DNA from 4 places in the Micromonospora sp. IBHARD003 genome. Region 4 is predicted to be linked to each of the others. Evidence: riboswitches for the same ligand, from Rfam matches in the RefSeq annotation. Region 4 holds a riboswitch; each other region holds the start of a gene.
The links. Region 4 has a riboswitch for cyclic di-AMP ahead of ACTWOL_RS15295 (transglycosylase family protein). Riboswitches for the same ligand answer to the same signal wherever they lie in the genome.
Positions count from the first base shown of each region.

Region 1 (4,190 bases), 550 kb from region 4:
GCTGCCGTGTGCCGCCGCCTGGGGTACGGTCACGAGAGGGCCCCCGGTGACCATCGCCTCCGCCAGGACCTGGTCCGGTTGGCCGACGGCGACTCGCCCCGCGGCGCGGCTACGGCCAGCCTGGGTGGGGCGCGGTACCGTCCGCGATCGTGGTCGGACCGGCAGGAGAACAGTCGTGGCATACAACGCAGGCGACGAAGGACCCCGGCGCAACCGCGGCCGTGTCCTCGTCATGCTGCTGCCCTGGCTGATGATCGTCGTCGGAGTGGTCTTCGATCTGTTCACGCCCGAGGCGTACCGCGCGTCGCCGCTCTTCGCCGCCGCTCCGCTGCTCGCCGCCCCCTTCTACTCCTGGCGCGGCACCCTGCTCGCCATGGTCACCAGCGTGCTGACCGTGCTCGGTCTGCACATCTACAACGGCACGGTGGGCCAGGTGCCGGCGACGACCGAGGTCCTGACCGTGCTCACGGTGTCCGTGGTCGCCCTCTACATCAACCGGGTGCTCCGCCGCAGCGGTGAACGCCTTGCCTCCGCGCGGGTCATCGCCGAGGCCGCCCAGCGCGCGGTCCTCCCCACGCCCGCCGAGCGGATCGGTGGCCTGCAGGTCGCGGCCCGGTACGAGGCGGCGCAGGCGGACGCGTTCATCGGCGGGGACCTGTTCGCGGTACAGGACACGCCGTTCGGTGTGCGGCTGGTGGTCGGGGACGTACGGGGCAAAGGGCTGGACGCGGTCGAGACGGTGGCCGTGCTCCTCGGGGCGTTCCGCGAGGTGGCCGACGAGGAGTCCGCGCTGGAGGGGGTCGCCCAGCGACTGGAGCGGGCGCTGGCGCGTGAGGGTGCCCGGCCGCACGGACTCGACGAGGTCGAGGGGTTCACCACGGCCATACTCGCCGAGATCCGGCACGGCGAGGGGCGCGTCCGGGTGGTCAACAGGGGCCATCCGCCGCCCATCGTGCTGTACGCGGACGGGGCTCTGGACCTGCTGGAACCGAGCCAGAACGCGCTGCCGCTCGGCATGGGGGAGCTCGCCCACTGGCCGGACCACGCGGACGAGGCGCCCTTTCCTCCCGGGGCGACGCTGCTCCTCTACACGGACGGTCTGACCGAAGCCCGGGACGGGCACGGCACCTTCTACGATCCGCAGGAGCGGCTCTGCGGCCGTATCTTTCCCGGGCCGGACGGGCTGCTGGACGCGCTCGTCGCCGATGTGCGGCGGCACACCGGCGGTGGCCTGACGGACGACATGGCGCTGCTGGCGGTCGGCCGGCCCGGTGTGCGGCAGCCGGCGCGGCGCCGGACGATGCCGGTGGTGTCCTAGGGGTTTCATGGGCACGTGGGCACGTGGGCGCATGGGCGTGCTCCGGGCGCCGTGCCCGATCCTGCGGGTACGGATGCATGTACGGAAGGTGATCGACGCGCAGCCCTTCCCCTCACGTGTGACGTGCCATCAGAAATTCAACCGTGAACATTGAGGTGTGAGGGGCGGTCAAGTCGCACGACTCGCCCGCAATCCGGCTGATTTGTCCCCACTGAGATTCATTAACGATCAACGGGAACGGCTTGGAATACGGCCTCGGTGTCTATTAACGTTCGATAACGCAGCGCGGTCGTCCCAGCCGCCGCAAGAGGCGGCACCGTGCGCATGCGCCGAATCCCGCAAGGGAACCGGGGAACCACCAATTGGGGTGAATCGGGTGCTTCGTCGTGCCCGTAGGAGACCTTCCTGCTCCGAACCCGTCAGCTAACCCGGTAGGCGAGAAGGAAGGAAAGGAGCACGCCTCCGTGGCGTCAAACGAGCCTGCCCTCCAGGAGTTTCCCACCACCGAGTGGCCTCCGACCGCCGAGTGGAACCTCTCCTCCGGGGCGGAGGAATGGAACCCCACCGAGGAGACCGTTCGTCCGGTCCGCGGCAGGCACCGCGTCGCCAAGCAGCGCAACGGACTCGCGCGCAGCTCCACCGTCCTCGGCGTCGGGGTGATCGCCGCCGTCGGTGCGGGTGGCATGGCCACCGCCCAGGACAAGCCGGCGGTATCCATCTCCCTGCCGGACACCATCACGGACAATCTGCCGGACGCCGCGTCGCTTCCCGGGGTCGGCGACCTGATCTCGGACGATTCCGACGAGCAGGACGATGACGCCAATGCCCGGCCGCTGACCGCGCAGCCCGTCTCCGACACCGCCACACAGGCCGGCTCCCAGCAGGGCAACGCGGGTGAGGCCCTGCGTGCCCGGATCCTCCAGCAGGCCGAGCAGCAGCAGGCCGAAGTCGAAGCGGAGGCCACGAACGCGGCCGAGCAGGCTGCCGCCGTGAAGGCCGCCGCGGATGCCAACAAGCAGCAGTCGGCGGCCGAGGCCCAGGCCGCGGAAGCGAAGCGCGAGGCCGAAGAGGCGAAGCGGAAGGCCGAAGAAGCGGCGGAGGCCGAGCGGCTCGCCAAGCTGGCCGCGAGCTACTCGCTGCCGACGTCCTCGTACACCCTCACCTCCACGTTCGGCGAGGCCGGCTCCATGTGGTCGTCCGGCTACCACACCGGACTCGACTTCGCGGCCCCCACGGGAACGCCTGCCAAGGCCGTGCACGGAGGGACCGTCAAGTCCGCCGGCTGGTCGGGGGCGTACGGGTACCGCATCGTGCTGGAGCTCGAGGACGGCACCGAGATCTGGTACTGCCATCTGTCCTCGATGACCGTCGGCGCGGGCCAGAGCGTCGCGACCGGCGAGACCATCGGGCGTGTGGGCGCCACCGGCAATGTGACCGGTCCGCATCTGCACCTCGAGGTGCACACGTCGGGCGGCGACGGGGTGGACCCGGCGGCATGGCTGCGGGGCAAGGGCCTCAGCCTCTGATCCCGGCCTGAAGTCCCGGAAGCCCTGGAAGACGGACCCTAAGCCATCCCCTAAGCCGACCCTAAGCCCGGTAGGGGTTGTACCCCTCGTAGTCCCTGTGTGGCGGCGGCACCCGTACGCGGCCCGTCGCCCTGGCGGCATGCGTCAGAGCCGGGGACGCGATGTGCCTGCGCTGCCAGAGGTGGTGGAGCAGCTCCTGCTCACGGGCGATGAAGTCGGGACCCGCCGTGCCTTGGTAAGCCCGGTGGCGGAGGAAGGCGAGCGAGGTCGCGAACGCCTCGTACTCCGACACGGCGCGGGCCGCCATGCCCCCGTGGGCGCGGTTGACGAGATCGCGGGCCATCGTGCGGGTCTGCATCGAGGACAGGGCCTGTGGCTCGGCGGGGGAGAGCCAGCCTGCCGCCGCGTACGCGGGAAGCTGGGCCGCGACCGTACGCAGCTCGCGTTGCCGGGTCCAGACCGCCAGCCAGGTCAGCAGGGCGAAGGCAGGCACCATGACGGCCCCGTACACCGCGTAGAAACCCCAGGGGCCGAAGACCGCCGAGCCGTTCCACAGGGCGTGCGCCCCGATCGCCAGGGTGAGGCCGAGCAGAGGCAGCACGGTCCTGCGCAGCCGGCGGCGCCGGGCGGTGAGCGCGGCGGCACCGAATCCGATGCCCGTGAGCACGGTGAAGAGCGGATGCGCGAACGGCGACATCACGATCCGTACGAAGAAGGTCGCCGCCGTGACGGACGCGAAGCCCGAACGGCCGAACTCCTGGTCCTCGAGGAAGGCGTTGCCGAGATAGAGGACGTTCTCGGTGAAGGCGAAACCGGTCGCGGTGAACCCGGCCACGACGACGCCGTCGACGATTCCGGTGAAGTCCCTCCTGCGGAAGAGGAAGAGGAGCAGCACGGCGGCCGCCTTGGCGCTCTCCTCCACGACGGGAGCGATGACCGTGGCGCCGATCGTGTCGGCCGACGCCGGATCGGCCGTCGCGGTCGCTATCCACTGGGTCGCGAAGGAGTTCGCGATGATCGCGACGAGCGCGGCGGCGCAGGCGCCCCAGGCGAAGGAGAAGAGAAGGTTCGGCCACGGGCACGGCTCGACCCGGTCCAGCCAGCGGAACGCCGCCATCAGCAGCGGCACCGGCAGGAGAGCGAGGCCGAGGCCCACCAGGAAGCCCTCGGTGCCGGTCTGCTCGCGGACCAGTGCCAGGATGACCAGGCCGCACAGGACCAGCAGGGTGATCACGGCCCAGGCGCGCACCGCCGTGTTGCCCCAGAGGGAGCGGCGCGGCTTGTAGCGCCAGCGCGCACGCTCCGGCACGGCGTCGAAGAGCACGTGCTCGTCGCAGGCCGGGACG
Region 1 is NZ_JBWBBX010000001.1:4,000,700-4,004,889, reverse strand. It holds gene ACTWOL_RS17750 (PP2C family protein-serine/threonine phosphatase) at 176-1,318, shown strand; cyclic di-AMP (ydaO/yuaA leader) riboswitch at 1,636-1,771, shown strand; gene ACTWOL_RS17745 (M23 family metallopeptidase) at 1,783-2,844, shown strand; gene ACTWOL_RS17740 (PrsW family intramembrane metalloprotease) at 2,906-4,190, opposite strand, start outside.
Region 1: linked by a shared signal. The riboswitch ahead of ACTWOL_RS17745 (M23 family metallopeptidase) and the one ahead of ACTWOL_RS15295 (transglycosylase family protein) in region 4 are both predicted to bind cyclic di-AMP.

Region 2 (4,190 bases), 2.4 Mb from region 4:
TGTACGTCCTGTACATTTTTCACCCATGAATGCAGCGCCGCATTCCGACGAAGGGGTACGCCTTGGACCGCCCTTACGCCCGTTACGTCCTGCCGGAGTTCAGCGAACGGACCACCAACGGCGTCCGCACCCTCGACCCCTACGCGAAGCTCCTCGGCGAACGGATCGTCTTCCTCGGCACGGCCGTCGACGACACATCGGCGGGTGATGTCGTCGCCCAACTCCTCTACCTCGAATACGCCGCACCCGAGCAGGACATCCACCTCTACATCAACTCCCCCGGCGGTCCCGTCAGTGCGATGACCTCCGTCTACGACACCATGCAGGTGGTCGGGTGCGACGTGGCCACGACCTGTCTCGGACAAGCGGCTTCGACCGCTGCCGTACTGCTGGCCGCCGGTACGCCCGGCAAGCGCATGGCGCTGCCCGGCGCCAGGATCGTCGTCCGGCAGCCCGCGCTGGACGAGCCCGTTCAGGGGCAGCCGTCCGACCTGGACGTCCACGCACGGGAACTGCTGAGGCTGCACGAGCAGATGGGGGCCATGCTCGTACGGCATACCGGGCAGAGCGACGAGCGCGTACGCACCGTGCTGGACCGCGACACGGTCTTCGACGCCGCCGGGGCGAAGGACTTCGGCCTGGTCGATCACATCATCACAAACCGCAAGGCGTCCGCGGCTTCGCCCGGAACGCGGTGAGCGGGCGGTGCTGCCGCCCGAGCTTCCTCCGCTGCCCGCCCTGACCCGCGCCGAAGGCGAGTTCATCGACCGCTATCTCGAAGTCGTCGACCAGCTGGGAAGGATCAACCCGGCCCGTGGCACCCATACCTACGGAGCGCTGCGCGCCGCACAGGCGCTGGCAGCGCAGGCCGTCGCCCTGCGGGACGCGCTCGCGCTGATGCACGCGCGCGGGGAAAGGGAATTGCACGCTGCCACGCTGGCCCGCGCCTTGCGCGTACTGGACGGCGAGCGGCGGACCGCGCGGATCACCGTCCCGCCGGAGTCCCCCCGTTGAGCCCGCGGCCGGGCCGTGGCCGTGCACCGGGACGCGGCCACGGCCCGGCCATCGCCGAAGGACGGCGTCCACCGCGCCGACGGCGGGACACACGCGTACGACTGGGTGTCGGCCAGGTGGCGTAGCCGGGGCCGGCGCACGGGGTCTGAGCAAGTTGCGTTCCCTCGTCGGCCATCTGGCCGAACGATCCGTTCCGCCGCAGGTACGACGCTCGTTACGCGGCCACTCCGACTGGGCCGAACGGGATCGTCCACCTGAATGGGCCAGCGGTGAGGAGCCTCACAAATCGTCGTTTCGACTCGGAATTCCGGCAGTTCGTGCGTCAAGATCCCTGGGACGACAAGCCCCCGCCACCACGGCGGGGCGGTCCGGGCGGACGCCGAGTCCTGCCGCCGCGCCGGATGTCTGGTCGACATGAGTGCTTCGGCAGGAGTGGAGGACCCAGCAGTACGGTCCGCGCCCAGTGGCCGGACCTTGGGGTGAAGCCGCTTCGTGCGGCCGGGCACCTTCGCCAGCCCGAACCCGACAGGTCATCCTTCTCAGGCGGCTGACGAAGGGTTGCGCATGACTGCGCAGACACACTGCCCGTCCCTGCTCTCCCGGACGGGTGCCGTCTCGGCGCTCACACTCGCCACCATGGGCGGCTCACTGCTCGTTCCAGGCGGCACCCCCGAGGCCCACGCCGCCTCCGTGTACGCGGCCAAGGCTCTCAAAGTCGCCGAGTCCAAGAAGGGTGCGCCCTACCGGTACGGCGCCACGGGCCCCAACCGGTTCGACTGTTCGGGTCTGGTCCTCTACTCGTTCCAGAAGGCGGGCAAGAGCCTGCCGCGCACCGCACAGGCGCAGTACAACCGCACACGCCATGTCCCGGCGTCCAGCCGCCAGCAAGGTGACCTGGTGTTCTTCCACTCCGGCGGGCAGGTCTACCACGTCGGCATCTATGCGGGCCGGGGACGGATCTGGCACTCGCCCAAGAGCGGCTCCGTGGTGAAGCTGAGCAAGATCTGGTCCAAGAGCGTCCGGTACGGGCGCGTGCGGTGACCTTCCGGGACATCCGGTAGGAGCGGTGTGCGGCCCCGTGGGAGCCTCCGGATACGCGCGCGGACACGGCGCATTGCGTCGCCGGTCCGGGCATCCACGGGGCACGGCCGGCGCCTCGTCCGACCGGCCCGTGCACATGACAGGATCCGCAGGATGTGCGTTACTCGTACCAAATGGGCGATGACGACACCCGCGCCTCGCGGGACGAAACGGAGCTGGAGCAGGCGGACCGCAATTTCGCCGAGCTTCTGCAGGAGCTTCGTGTCATCCAGACCGGCGTCCAGATCCTGTTCGCCTTCCTGCTGACCTTGGCCTTCACCGCCCGCTTCCCGTCCCTCGACTCCTTCCAGCGCGGTACGTACGTGACGACGCTGATGCTGGCCGTGCTGGCAGCGGCGCTGTTCACCGCACCCGCCGCGGTGCACCGGGGCCTCTTCCGCAAGGGCGCCAAGAAGGAGATCGTCTCCGTCTCCTCCCGCCTGGCCGGGATCGGTATGGCCGTGCTCGCCCTGGCGCTGACCTCGGCGGTACTGCTGGTCGTCGATGTCGTGCACGGCACGCCCGAGGGGATCGTCGCCGCCGCGGCGACCCTGTTCGTGTGCACGCTGCTGTGGGGCGCTCTGCCCTTGGCGCTTGCACTCAGGCTGGGCCGGCGGGAGCGCCCGGACGGCCAACGGCAACGGCCCGACCGCTGACGTCCGTACGGCACCGGCGTTCATGTCCGTATCGGTGACACCGGCCCTCAGTCCGGGTCCCCGAGTGGAGCGGGTGCCCAGGGCAGGGCGATCCAGACGGTCTTGCCGCCCTCCGGAGTGGGGGCCACCGACAGCTGCCCGCCGTGCTCGGCGGTGAGGGTGCGGATGATCACCATTCCGCGGCCGTTGTCCTGCTGGACCGCCGCGGGCAGCCGCTGCGGCCAGCGCGGATGGCTGTCGGTGACGCCGATGCGCAGCTGCTCGTCCCGCTCCAGCCGCAGGCCGACGGTGAACGTCGGCGACTGCCCGAAGGTGTGCTGGACGGCGTTGGTGGCCAGCTCGGAGACGATCAGGCGTACCGTGTCCGCCATCTGGTCCTCCCCCGGAAGACCCCATTCGGTGAGGACGCCGGAGACGTATCTCCTGGCCGTGGAGACCGAGGCGGGATCGCTCGGCAGAGTGACGGATGCTTCTTGGTGGTCTGCCATGGCGAGCTGTCCCTTTCCCACGGGGGCCGCAGGACGACACGGGACGGCACGGAGCGGACGGTGTGCCGGCGCGTGGCCTCGTTTGCGCTGAACGCCAGAGTGCCACCGTCTGTGCCGCCTCCGGCGGCGATCCGCCCGGATGTGCAGACAACTGTCGCCCGAAGCAGTGAACTCTGCTACGCGAGACCGTATTTGGCCGCGCACCGGGGCAACCGCTGTCTACGGCCCGGCTCTCAAGCGCGGCGGCCGGGCGGTGGTTCGGCGCCCCGGCCCGGCCATCGGCTCGAACGGCGCCACCGGGGCGGCCCGTTGGCCGACCGCCGGGGCCCCCGCGGGCCGTCCGGCGTCCGTACGGGCTCAGCGGGACGGCGCGTTGCGCAGGATGACGCCGACCGCCTCCTCGATCCGGCGGTCCGTGAGATCGGCCCGCGCGGTGAGTCTGATCCGCGAGATGCCGTCGGGCACGGACGGCGGCCGGAAGCAGCCGACGGCCAGACCCCCGGCCCGGCAGTCCGCGGCCCAGCGCACGGCCGCATCCGGCGACGGCGCCTGGACGGAAACGACCGCGGCGTCCGGGCGGGCGGCCGTCAGCCCGGCGTCCGTGAGGCGCGCGTGCAGCGTCGTCGCCACCTCCCGGGCGCGCTCGGCCAGCCCCGGTTCGCGCTGCAGCAGCCGCAGACCCGCCAGCGCAGCGCCCGCCGCGGCCGGCGCGAGCCCGGTGTCGAAGATGAACGTCCGTGCGGCATTGACCAGATGGCTGATGACCCGTGCGGGACCGAGCACCGCTCCGCCCTGGCTGCCGAGGGACTTGGAGAGGGTCATGGTGGCGACGACATCGGCGGAGCCCGCGAGTCCCGCCGCGTGCAGGGCACCCCGGCCGCCGTCTCCCAGCACCCCGAGGCCATGCGCGTCGTCGACCACCAGCGCGGCTCCGTGCGCACGGCAGGCGCCC
Region 2 is NZ_JBWBBX010000001.1:1,072,156-1,076,345, forward strand. It holds gene ACTWOL_RS04570 (ATP-dependent Clp protease proteolytic subunit) at 30-698, shown strand; gene ACTWOL_RS04575 (hypothetical protein) at 706-1,014, shown strand; cyclic di-AMP (ydaO/yuaA leader) riboswitch at 1,424-1,575, shown strand; gene ACTWOL_RS04580 (C40 family peptidase) at 1,579-2,055, shown strand; gene ACTWOL_RS04585 (DUF6328 family protein) at 2,229-2,750, shown strand; gene ACTWOL_RS04590 (ATP-binding protein) at 2,798-3,238, opposite strand; gene ACTWOL_RS04595 (8-amino-7-oxononanoate synthase) at 3,596-4,190, opposite strand, start outside.
Region 2: linked by a shared signal. The riboswitch ahead of ACTWOL_RS04580 (C40 family peptidase) and the one ahead of ACTWOL_RS15295 (transglycosylase family protein) in region 4 are both predicted to bind cyclic di-AMP.

Region 3 (4,190 bases), 2.8 Mb from region 4:
CGAGGGCACCGACAAGCACACGGCGGAGGAGTTCGCCGCGGAGCTGGAGCGCTGCGGTGCGACGCTCGACTCGCACGCCGACCACCCCGGCGTCCGTGTCTCCCTCGAGGTGCCGGTCTCCCGGCTGCTCAAGGCCCTCGGTCTGCTGGCGGAGGCCCTGCGGGCGCCGCTGTTCGCGGACAGCGAGGTCGAGCGGCTGGTGCGCAACCGCCTGGACGAGATCCCGCACGAGACGGCGAATCCCGCCCGCCGGGCCGCCAAGGAGCTCTCCAGGCAGCTGTTCCCGGCGTCGTCGCGCATGTCGCGGCCCCGTCAGGGCAGCGAGGAGACCGTGGAGCGCATCGATTCCGCGGCCGTCAGGGCCTTCTACGAGGCCCATGTCCGGCCCGCATCGGCCACCGCCGTGATCGTCGGGGATCTCACCGGTGTCGACGTGGACGCCGTGCTGGCCGACACGCTCGGGGCCTGGACCGGCGGCGCGGGCGAGCACCGTCCCATGGCGCCGATCACCGCGGACGACACGGGCCGTGTGGTCATCGTCGACCGTCCCGGTGCGGTCCAGACCCAGCTGCTCATCGGCCGTATCGGTCCGGACCGCCACGACAGCGTCTGGCCGGCCCAGGTCCTCGGCACGTACTGCCTGGGCGGGACGCTCACCTCGCGCCTGGACCGCGTCCTGCGCGAGGAGAAGGGCTACACCTACGGTGTCCGCGCCTTCGCGCAGGTGCTGCGCTCCGCCGCCCCCTCGGCCCCGGGCGGCGCCACGGGCGCGGCGACGCTCGCGATCAGCGGCTCGGTGGACACCCCGCACACCGGCCCCGCCCTCGATGACCTGTTCACCGTGCTGCGCACCCTCGCCGCCGAGGGGCTGACGGACGCGGAGCGGGACGTCGCCGTACAGAACCTGGTCGGTGTGGCCCCGCTGAAGTTCGAGACCGCGGCGTCGGTCGCGGGCACGCTGGCCGACCAGGTCGAGCAGGACCTGCCGGACGACTTCCAGGGGCTGCTGTACGCCCGGCTGGCCGAGACGGGCACCGTCGAGGCGACGGCCGCGGTCGTCAACGCCTTCCCGGTGGACCGGCTTGTCACGGTGCTCGTGGGGGACGCGGCCGAGATCGAAGAGCCGGTCAGGGCCCTCGGGATCGGTGAAGTGACGGTTGTCACAGGCTGATTGACCGCCCGAGCGGTGAGGTGCCCGGGAAGGGCCTCGTTGGCGATGTGTCAACGGGGCCCTTTCGTATGTCCGTTTTGTTGGTGAGGCTACCCGTCTGACCTGTGGCATGCGCGACAAAAACGCGTGTCCGTTTGGTGATTGGAAGAAGATCGGCTTAGCGTCTTCTGCGCTGTCCGTTGGATGCATCTGCCGCACCCGCGGCATCGGACAGTCATCGCCGAGTCCCCGTCGGGCGCGAGCCTGGGGAGCCGGGGACCCATATGTCCCCTGGGGTGAATCGGAACGCCTTCGCGCTCACGCGTGGAGGGGATCCGTAGGAGACCTTCCTGCTCCGAACCCGTCAGCTAACCCGGTAGGCGAGAAGGAAGGAAAGGACAAGCCACTACATGGCGTTCACCCGTGCCACCGGGAAGCATCGTGGTCCGAGCCGGCTGTTGCGCAAGCGTGCGGGTATCGCCGGAGCCGCGGCCATCGCCACCACCGGCGTCGTCGGCGCTCTCGCCTCGCCGGCCCTCGCGGCCGACACGGACAGCGTCTCGGTCGAGGACACCGGTCTCAACCAGGTGATCGTGGCCGATGACACCCTCGCCGAGCAGGTCGGCGCCCAGGCCGACGTCCAGCAGGAAGAGGCCAATCTGGCCGCCGAGCAGGCCAGGGCCGAGGCCGAGGCGAAGCGCAAGGCGGAGATCCGGGTCCAGGCCGCCCGTGACGCCCAGGAGCGCGCCGCCCGTGAGGCCGAGCGCAAGCGCCTGATGACCTACAACCTGCCCGTCGCCGGGTCGTACGTCAGCACCGACTACCACGCGGGCGGTGCCGTCTGGTCCTCCGGCAGCCACACCGGCATCGACTTCCACGCCGCGTCCGGCACTTCGGTCGTCGCGGTCGGCACGGGCACCGTGGTCGAGGCGGGCTGGGGCGGTGCCTACGGCAACAACGTCGTGATCAAGATGCACGACGGCACGTACACCCAGTACGGCCATCTGTCGTCCATCGGCGTCTCCGTCGGTCAGCGCGTCACCCCGGGCCAGCAGATCGGCCTGTCCGGCTCGACCGGCAACACCACGGGCCCCCACCTCCACTTCGAGGCCCGCACGAGCGCCGACTACGGATCGGACATCGACCCGGTCGCGTATCTGCGCGGCCACGGAGTCAAGGTCTGACGCACTCGCACGGCCCGCAGCAATAGCGGTTGAAGGTCCCGCCGGTCATCTTACCGGCGGGGCCTTCGGCATTTTCCGGCCAAAAGATATCCATGAAGTGGTGGAGGCCATCGGAAATTCCGGCCCATTGGAATAGAGTCACCGGACAGACGTCGTCCGATCGGGTTTCGTGCGGATTAAAGCGGAGGTTCGGTATGCGCATTCCTGCGCGTTCGGTGTGCACGGCAATCCGCGACGACATCGTGTCCGGTGTCTTCGAGCGCGGCAGCCGGCTCGCCGAGGAGCAGCTGGCGGGCCGCTACGGCGTCTCACGCGTCCCCGTCCGCGAGGCGCTGCGCACCCTGGAGTCGGAGGGCTTCGTGGTGTCGCGGCGGCATGCCGGCGCGTGTGTCGCCGAGCCCACCGAACAGGAGGCCGCGGATCTCCTGGAAGTCCGCATGATCCTGGAGCCTCTGGGCGCGGCCCGGGCCGCGCAGCGGCGGACGCAGGCCCATCTCAAGGTGCTGCGCGGCCTGGTCAGACTCGGCCAGGAGCGGGCCCGCCGGGGTCAGGGAGAGGATCTGCGGTCGCTGGGCGGCTGGTTCCACGAGACGCTGGTGCAGGCGTCCGACAGCCCCGCCCTCGTCTCGCTGCTCACCCAGCTCCGGCACAAGATCGCCTGGATGTATGTGGTGGAGCAGCCGGCGCAGCCGGTGGAGTGCTGGTCCGAGCACGGCGCGATCGTGGACGCGGTGGCCCGGGGTGACGTGGAGCGGGCGCGTGCGCTGACCGCGCTGCACGCCGAGCGGACGACCGGGGCGCACCGATTGCGTATTCCGCCGCGCAGGGCCGTGAAGGGTTCGCAACAAGCCGTAAACACGGCGAGTGTCCGCTGTTAACAAAGGCGCCGTATACAAAGAAGGCCGCCTGGGTGCGGTGATCCTGACCAACCCTGAAAGTGCCCGCCATGGAAATGCGGCGAGATTGCGCCGTGGAAAATTCAGGTCCATGAGGATCATGAGGGTTATCGCGGTGAATCGCCTGCCATGAATTACGCGGGGCGCCGCCGATTTTTCTGATGTCCCGGTTTCCGGCAGTGCGCCGCGATGCCGGTGCGCGTGGCCGCACCGGCCGCGGCCGGCCGGTCAGACGGTTTCCGGGAGCTCCTCGAGCCCTTCGGCGACCAGCTTCGCCAGCCGGTCCAGCGCCACCTCGGCGCCGTCCGCGTCGGAGGCGATCACGATCTCCTCGCCACCCTCCGCGCCGAGGCCGAGCACCGCCAGCATCGAAGCGGCGTTGACCGGGGTGCCGTCGGCCTTGGCGATGGTCACCGGGATGCCGGAGGCCGTGGCGGCACGGACGAAGATGGAAGCGGGGCGGGCGTGCAGGCCCTCGGCCCAGCCGACGTTGACGCGGCGCTCAGCCATGGTGATGCCCTTCAAGTCCTAGCGGTTGTCTAGACCAGTCTCTCATGATGTGCGGAGTGCCCGGCAGCCGGGCGCCGACCCGATGTCCCTTTCCCGGGCCCGCGGGAGACGCCGGTCCCGGGCGCCCGGGTGACCTCAGCCTGCACCCGCGTTCCGGGCTTCGCGACCGGGGCCCGGCCCGTAGTCTTGGCCCATGCAGACCCCGTCGGATCACGCCTACCCCGACCACTGGGAAGCCGACGTGGTGCTGCGCGACGGTGGCACCGCGCGCATCCGGCCCATCACCACACAGGACGCCGAGCGGCTCGTCAGCTTCTACGAGCAGGTCTCGGACGAGTCCAAGTACTACCGCTTCTTCGCGCCCTACCCCCGGCTGTCCGCGAAGGACGTCCGCCGGTTCACCCACCACGACTACGTGGACCGGGTGGGCCTGGCCGCGACCGTGGGCGG
Region 3 is NZ_JBWBBX010000001.1:6,258,243-6,262,432, forward strand. It holds gene ACTWOL_RS27805 (M16 family metallopeptidase) at 1-1,171, shown strand, start outside; cyclic di-AMP (ydaO/yuaA leader) riboswitch at 1,380-1,548, shown strand; gene ACTWOL_RS27810 (M23 family metallopeptidase) at 1,561-2,334, shown strand; gene ACTWOL_RS27815 (GntR family transcriptional regulator) at 2,529-3,212, shown strand; gene ACTWOL_RS27820 (HPr family phosphocarrier protein) at 3,459-3,740, opposite strand; gene ACTWOL_RS27825 (bifunctional acetate--CoA ligase family protein/GNAT family N-acetyltransferase) at 3,934-4,190, shown strand, end outside.
Region 3: linked by a shared signal. The riboswitch ahead of ACTWOL_RS27810 (M23 family metallopeptidase) and the one ahead of ACTWOL_RS15295 (transglycosylase family protein) in region 4 are both predicted to bind cyclic di-AMP.

Region 4 (4,190 bases):
CTTGACCAGCAGGGCGTTGGCGGCGCCCTCCTCGATGCCACGGGCGAGACGCTCCGGGTTGGTGACGAACAGGTCGTCGCCGACCAGCTGCACCTTGCTGCCGAGCTTCTCGGTGATGATCTTCCAGCCGGCCCAGTCGTCCTCGAACAGCGGGTCCTCGATGGAGACGAGCGGGTACGCGTCGACGAGCTCCGCGTAGTACTCGGTCATCTCGGCGGCGGAGCGCTCCTTGCCCTCGAAGACGTACGCGCCGTCCTTGTGGAACTCGGAGGCGGCCACGTCGAGCGCGAGGGCGATGTCCTTGCCGGGCGCGTAACCGGCCTGCTTGACGGCCTCGAGGATGAGGTCGAGGGCCTCGCGGTTGGAGTCCAGGTTCGGCGCGAAGCCGCCCTCGTCACCGAGACCGGTGGACAGGCCGCGCTCCTTCAGCACCTTCTTCAGGGTGTGGTAGACCTCGGTGCCCCAGCGCAGGGCCTCGGAGAAGGACTCCGCACCGATCGGGGCGATCATGAACTCCTGGATGTCCACGTTGGAGTCGGCGTGCGAGCCGCCGTTCAGGATGTTCATCATCGGCACCGGGAGCAGGTGCGCGTTCGGACCGCCCAGGTAGCGGAAGAGGGGGAGGTCGGAGGCCTCGGACGCGGCGTGGGCGACGGCCAGCGAGACACCGAGGATGGCGTTGGCACCGAGCGATGCCTTGTTGTCGGTGGCGTCCAGGTCGAACATCGCCTGGTCGATCAGGCGCTGCTCGGTGGCGTCGTATCCGACGAGCTCCGGGCCGATCTGCTCGATCACGGCGAGGACGGCCTTCTCGACGCCCTTGCCCATGTAGCGGTTCTGGTCTCCGTCACGGAGCTCAATGGCCTCGAACGCACCGGTGGAGGCACCGGAGGGAACAGCAGCACGGCCGGTGCTGCCGTCGTCGAGGCCGACCTCGACCTCGACCGTGGGGTTGCCTCGGGAGTCCAGGATTTCCCGGGCTACGACGACGTCGATGGACGGCACGAGCATCTCCTTCTGGGATGTGGCGCTGAAAGTGACGTATGCGAAGCACCTGCGGTACAGGTGCGGCGCGGGGTCGGTGCAGGGTCGCTTCGGCCTTGCGACATGAGCCTAACCGGACCGGGGGGATCGGCCGGCCGCTGCCCGGCCCGTGGGACGAAAAAGGAAGCCAAAGCGGCAGAAACCCCGACCCGGGGCAACCTCCCGTGCCCGAAGGACTACGGAGAAGTTGCACCGGGCCGGGGTTTCCGGGGGGACGGGTGTGCTGCGAAGGGGCGGGTGTGCCGCCCGGTGGTCCGCCGGGTCCACCGGGCGACGGCCCGCGGAGAGACCCGGGATGTTCCCTCTGGATCTCCCTGGTTCCGGGGCGGGGAGTCCCCTGGGCGGGGGCCCCGGAGCGGGGTGGGTCAGCGCAGGTGGAGCAGCTGACCGGGGTAGATCACATCGGCGTCGTCGACGATGTCCTTGTTGAGGTCGAACAGCCTCTGCCAGCCGCCCTTGACCTTGTGCTTCTCGGCGATCTGGCTCAGGGTGTCGCCGGACTTCACCTTGTACTCGCCGTCGCCCTTCTTCACCGGGGCGGCGGGACGCTCGGAGCGGGTGGTCGGGGCCTCGGCGCGCTTCGGGGCCGGAGCGGCGGGCTTCGCCTTCGGGGCAGCCTTGGTCTTGGCGGGCTTCGGAGCGGCCTCGGCGGCGCCACCGGTGTACGCGGCGCGGGACAGGTTCACGCCGCAGTGCGGCCACGCGCCCTTGCCCTGGCCGGCCAGGACCTTCTCGGCGATCTGTATCTGCTGGCTCTTGCTGGCCTTGTCGGCGGTGGAGGCGAAGGCGGTACCGCCGAAGGCGGCCCAGGTGGAGGCCGAGAACTGCAGGCCGCCGTAGAAGCCGTTGCCGGTGTTGATCGACCAGTCGCCACCGGACTCGCACTGGGCGACGGCGTCCCACTCGGAGGCGGTCGCGGCGGAGGCGGTCCCCGAGATCATGAGCGGCGCGGCGATGGCGGCACCGGTGACGCCGGCGGCGTAGGTGGCGATACGGGCGGTGCGCGCGGACGGGCGGCGGTGCTTGCCCTTGCCGGAAAGCAGCATGGAGTTATCCCCTCACCGACGCCTGCGAGGTGAGCTGTCGGGTTCGGGCCGATGGGGTGTCCCCCGTTCCGGTCGGACTGGGCATCCGACGGAACCGGAAGACGAGTTGCCCGGCCGCGCGACCTAGCGCGCGGCTTCACCCCAAGCCGCTCCCGCCCACCCTCATCGGGCTCATCGGGCCGTTGCGGCACTTACCTTGGGTCCCCCGCTCCTGCCTACGGCGCTTGACGCGACGGCTGTTCCCTACGACCGACGGCAGGATTCGGCGTGACGGTCGACGGGGCCCGCGATGGCGAGCGGTCAGACCGTAAACACACCTCTCCCCGATGTTCAAAGGAGGAACATCGGGGAGAAATCACCCATATCTGACGGGGCCTGATGTCCGTTTTCGCAGGTGAGAGGTGGGATGGCCCTACTTGGCGGGCATCCGGGGTCAGTTGACCGGAAGAGACTCATGTCTCACTTGCACAGAAGTGGACATAAGCACCCTTACCGCTTCGTCAACTGCCCCTGCTCCGGGGTGAGATCGAGGCTCTGGCCAGGAGTGATGAAGTTGGCGTTAGAGCCGACGACATCCTCGTTCGCCTTGTAGAGCGCGACCCAGCCGCCGGGCACCTCGTGCGCGTCCGCGATCAAGGAGAGGCTGTCGCCGGAGCGGACGATGTACTCATCCACCGCACCGGCGGCATCCCGTGTCGATCCGTCACCCCGTGAGGCATGACGACCGGATTCATACTCATCGCCCGAATTGCCCGCCTTACCCTCCTCTGCGGGGGTGCCGCGGCGCTTGCCGGAACCGGCCTCGGTGCCGTTGCTCACACCCTGGGAGGAGTCGGCCGAATCGGACGCGTCCGCGTCCTGCTTGCCCTGCGCGTCCTGCGCCGGGGATCCGGCCGGCTTGGACGCCTCGCGCATCGTCTGCCCTTCGGCACCCGTGGACGAGTTCTGCCCCGGCTGCTCCCCGCCGGACGACGGGGAAGCCTGGGGCTCCGCCCTCACCGCGTCCGCACCGTCACCGAAGGAGGGTGCGTCCACCTCGTCGTCATCGCCCTGGGAGCCCAGCGTCCGGCCCGTGGCGCCGGGGTCGACCCGGGGCGAGGACGAGTCCTTGATCAGCCCGGTGACCGCGGCACAGCTCTCCCACGCCGACGGGCCTTCCGCGGCGAGCACCTTCTCGGCGACCGCGATCTGCTGCGAGCGGCTCGCCAGGTCGGGCCGCGGCGCGTACGCCGTGCCGCCGTGCCGCTCCCAGGCCTCCTGGGAAAGCTGCAGCCCGCCGTAGAAGCCGTTGCCGAGGTCGGCGCTCCACATTCCGCCGGTCTCACAGTTCGCGACCCGGTCCCAGGTACCGGCGTCGGCGGCCGACGCGGCACCCGCGCCGAGCAGCGGGATGGCGATCGCCGATCCTGTCACCCCTGCCGCGACGAAGAGGGCGGGAGCCTGGCGGGGGCGGCGGTGTCGACCATTCCCGGAGAGCATGCGTGGGCCTTTCGTGTGACGACAGGGGACCTGGGGATCCCGAGTTGACGGTGAACGTAGCCGCATCCGAGCGATAGTCACAAGTCGATGCAGGGGAGATCACGTGAAAGTCACGATACTGATGGGACGTCAGATCTTTTGGCGCGTGAACTCAACTGGCAGAGTGCGCAATCCACGCATGATCAGCCCTCCGCGCCAGCGCAAATCGGATGGATCCACTGAAAGCCGCAAGTCAGGCAACCTGGTCAGTAGGGTCGCCAGCGCGGTCTGCCCCTCCAGCCGTGCGAGGGGCGCGCCGAGGCAGTAGTGGATCCCGTGCCCGTATCCGAGGTGCTGGTTGTCCCGGCGGGCCAGGTCGAGCACATCGGGGTCGGGAAAGCGGTCCGGGTCCCGGTCGGCCGCGGCGAGCACCACGAGGACGGGGTCGCCGGAGGCGATCTCCTGCCCGCCGAGGCTGAGCGGCTCGGTCGCGAACCGCCAGGTGGCCAGCTCCACCGGCCCGTCGAAGCGGAGGAGTTCCTCGACACCGGATGCGAGCAGGGAGGTGTCACCGGCGGCGAGGGACGACTGCAGACGTGCGCGCTGCCCGGGGTGGCGCAGCAGCGCGTACACGCCGTTGCC
Region 4 is NZ_JBWBBX010000001.1:3,448,375-3,452,564, forward strand. It holds gene eno (phosphopyruvate hydratase) at 1-1,005, opposite strand, end outside; gene ACTWOL_RS15295 (transglycosylase family protein) at 1,410-2,090, opposite strand; cyclic di-AMP (ydaO/yuaA leader) riboswitch at 2,095-2,323, opposite strand; gene ACTWOL_RS15300 (transglycosylase family protein) at 2,580-3,569, opposite strand; gene ACTWOL_RS15305 (cytochrome P450 family protein) at 3,699-4,190, opposite strand, start outside.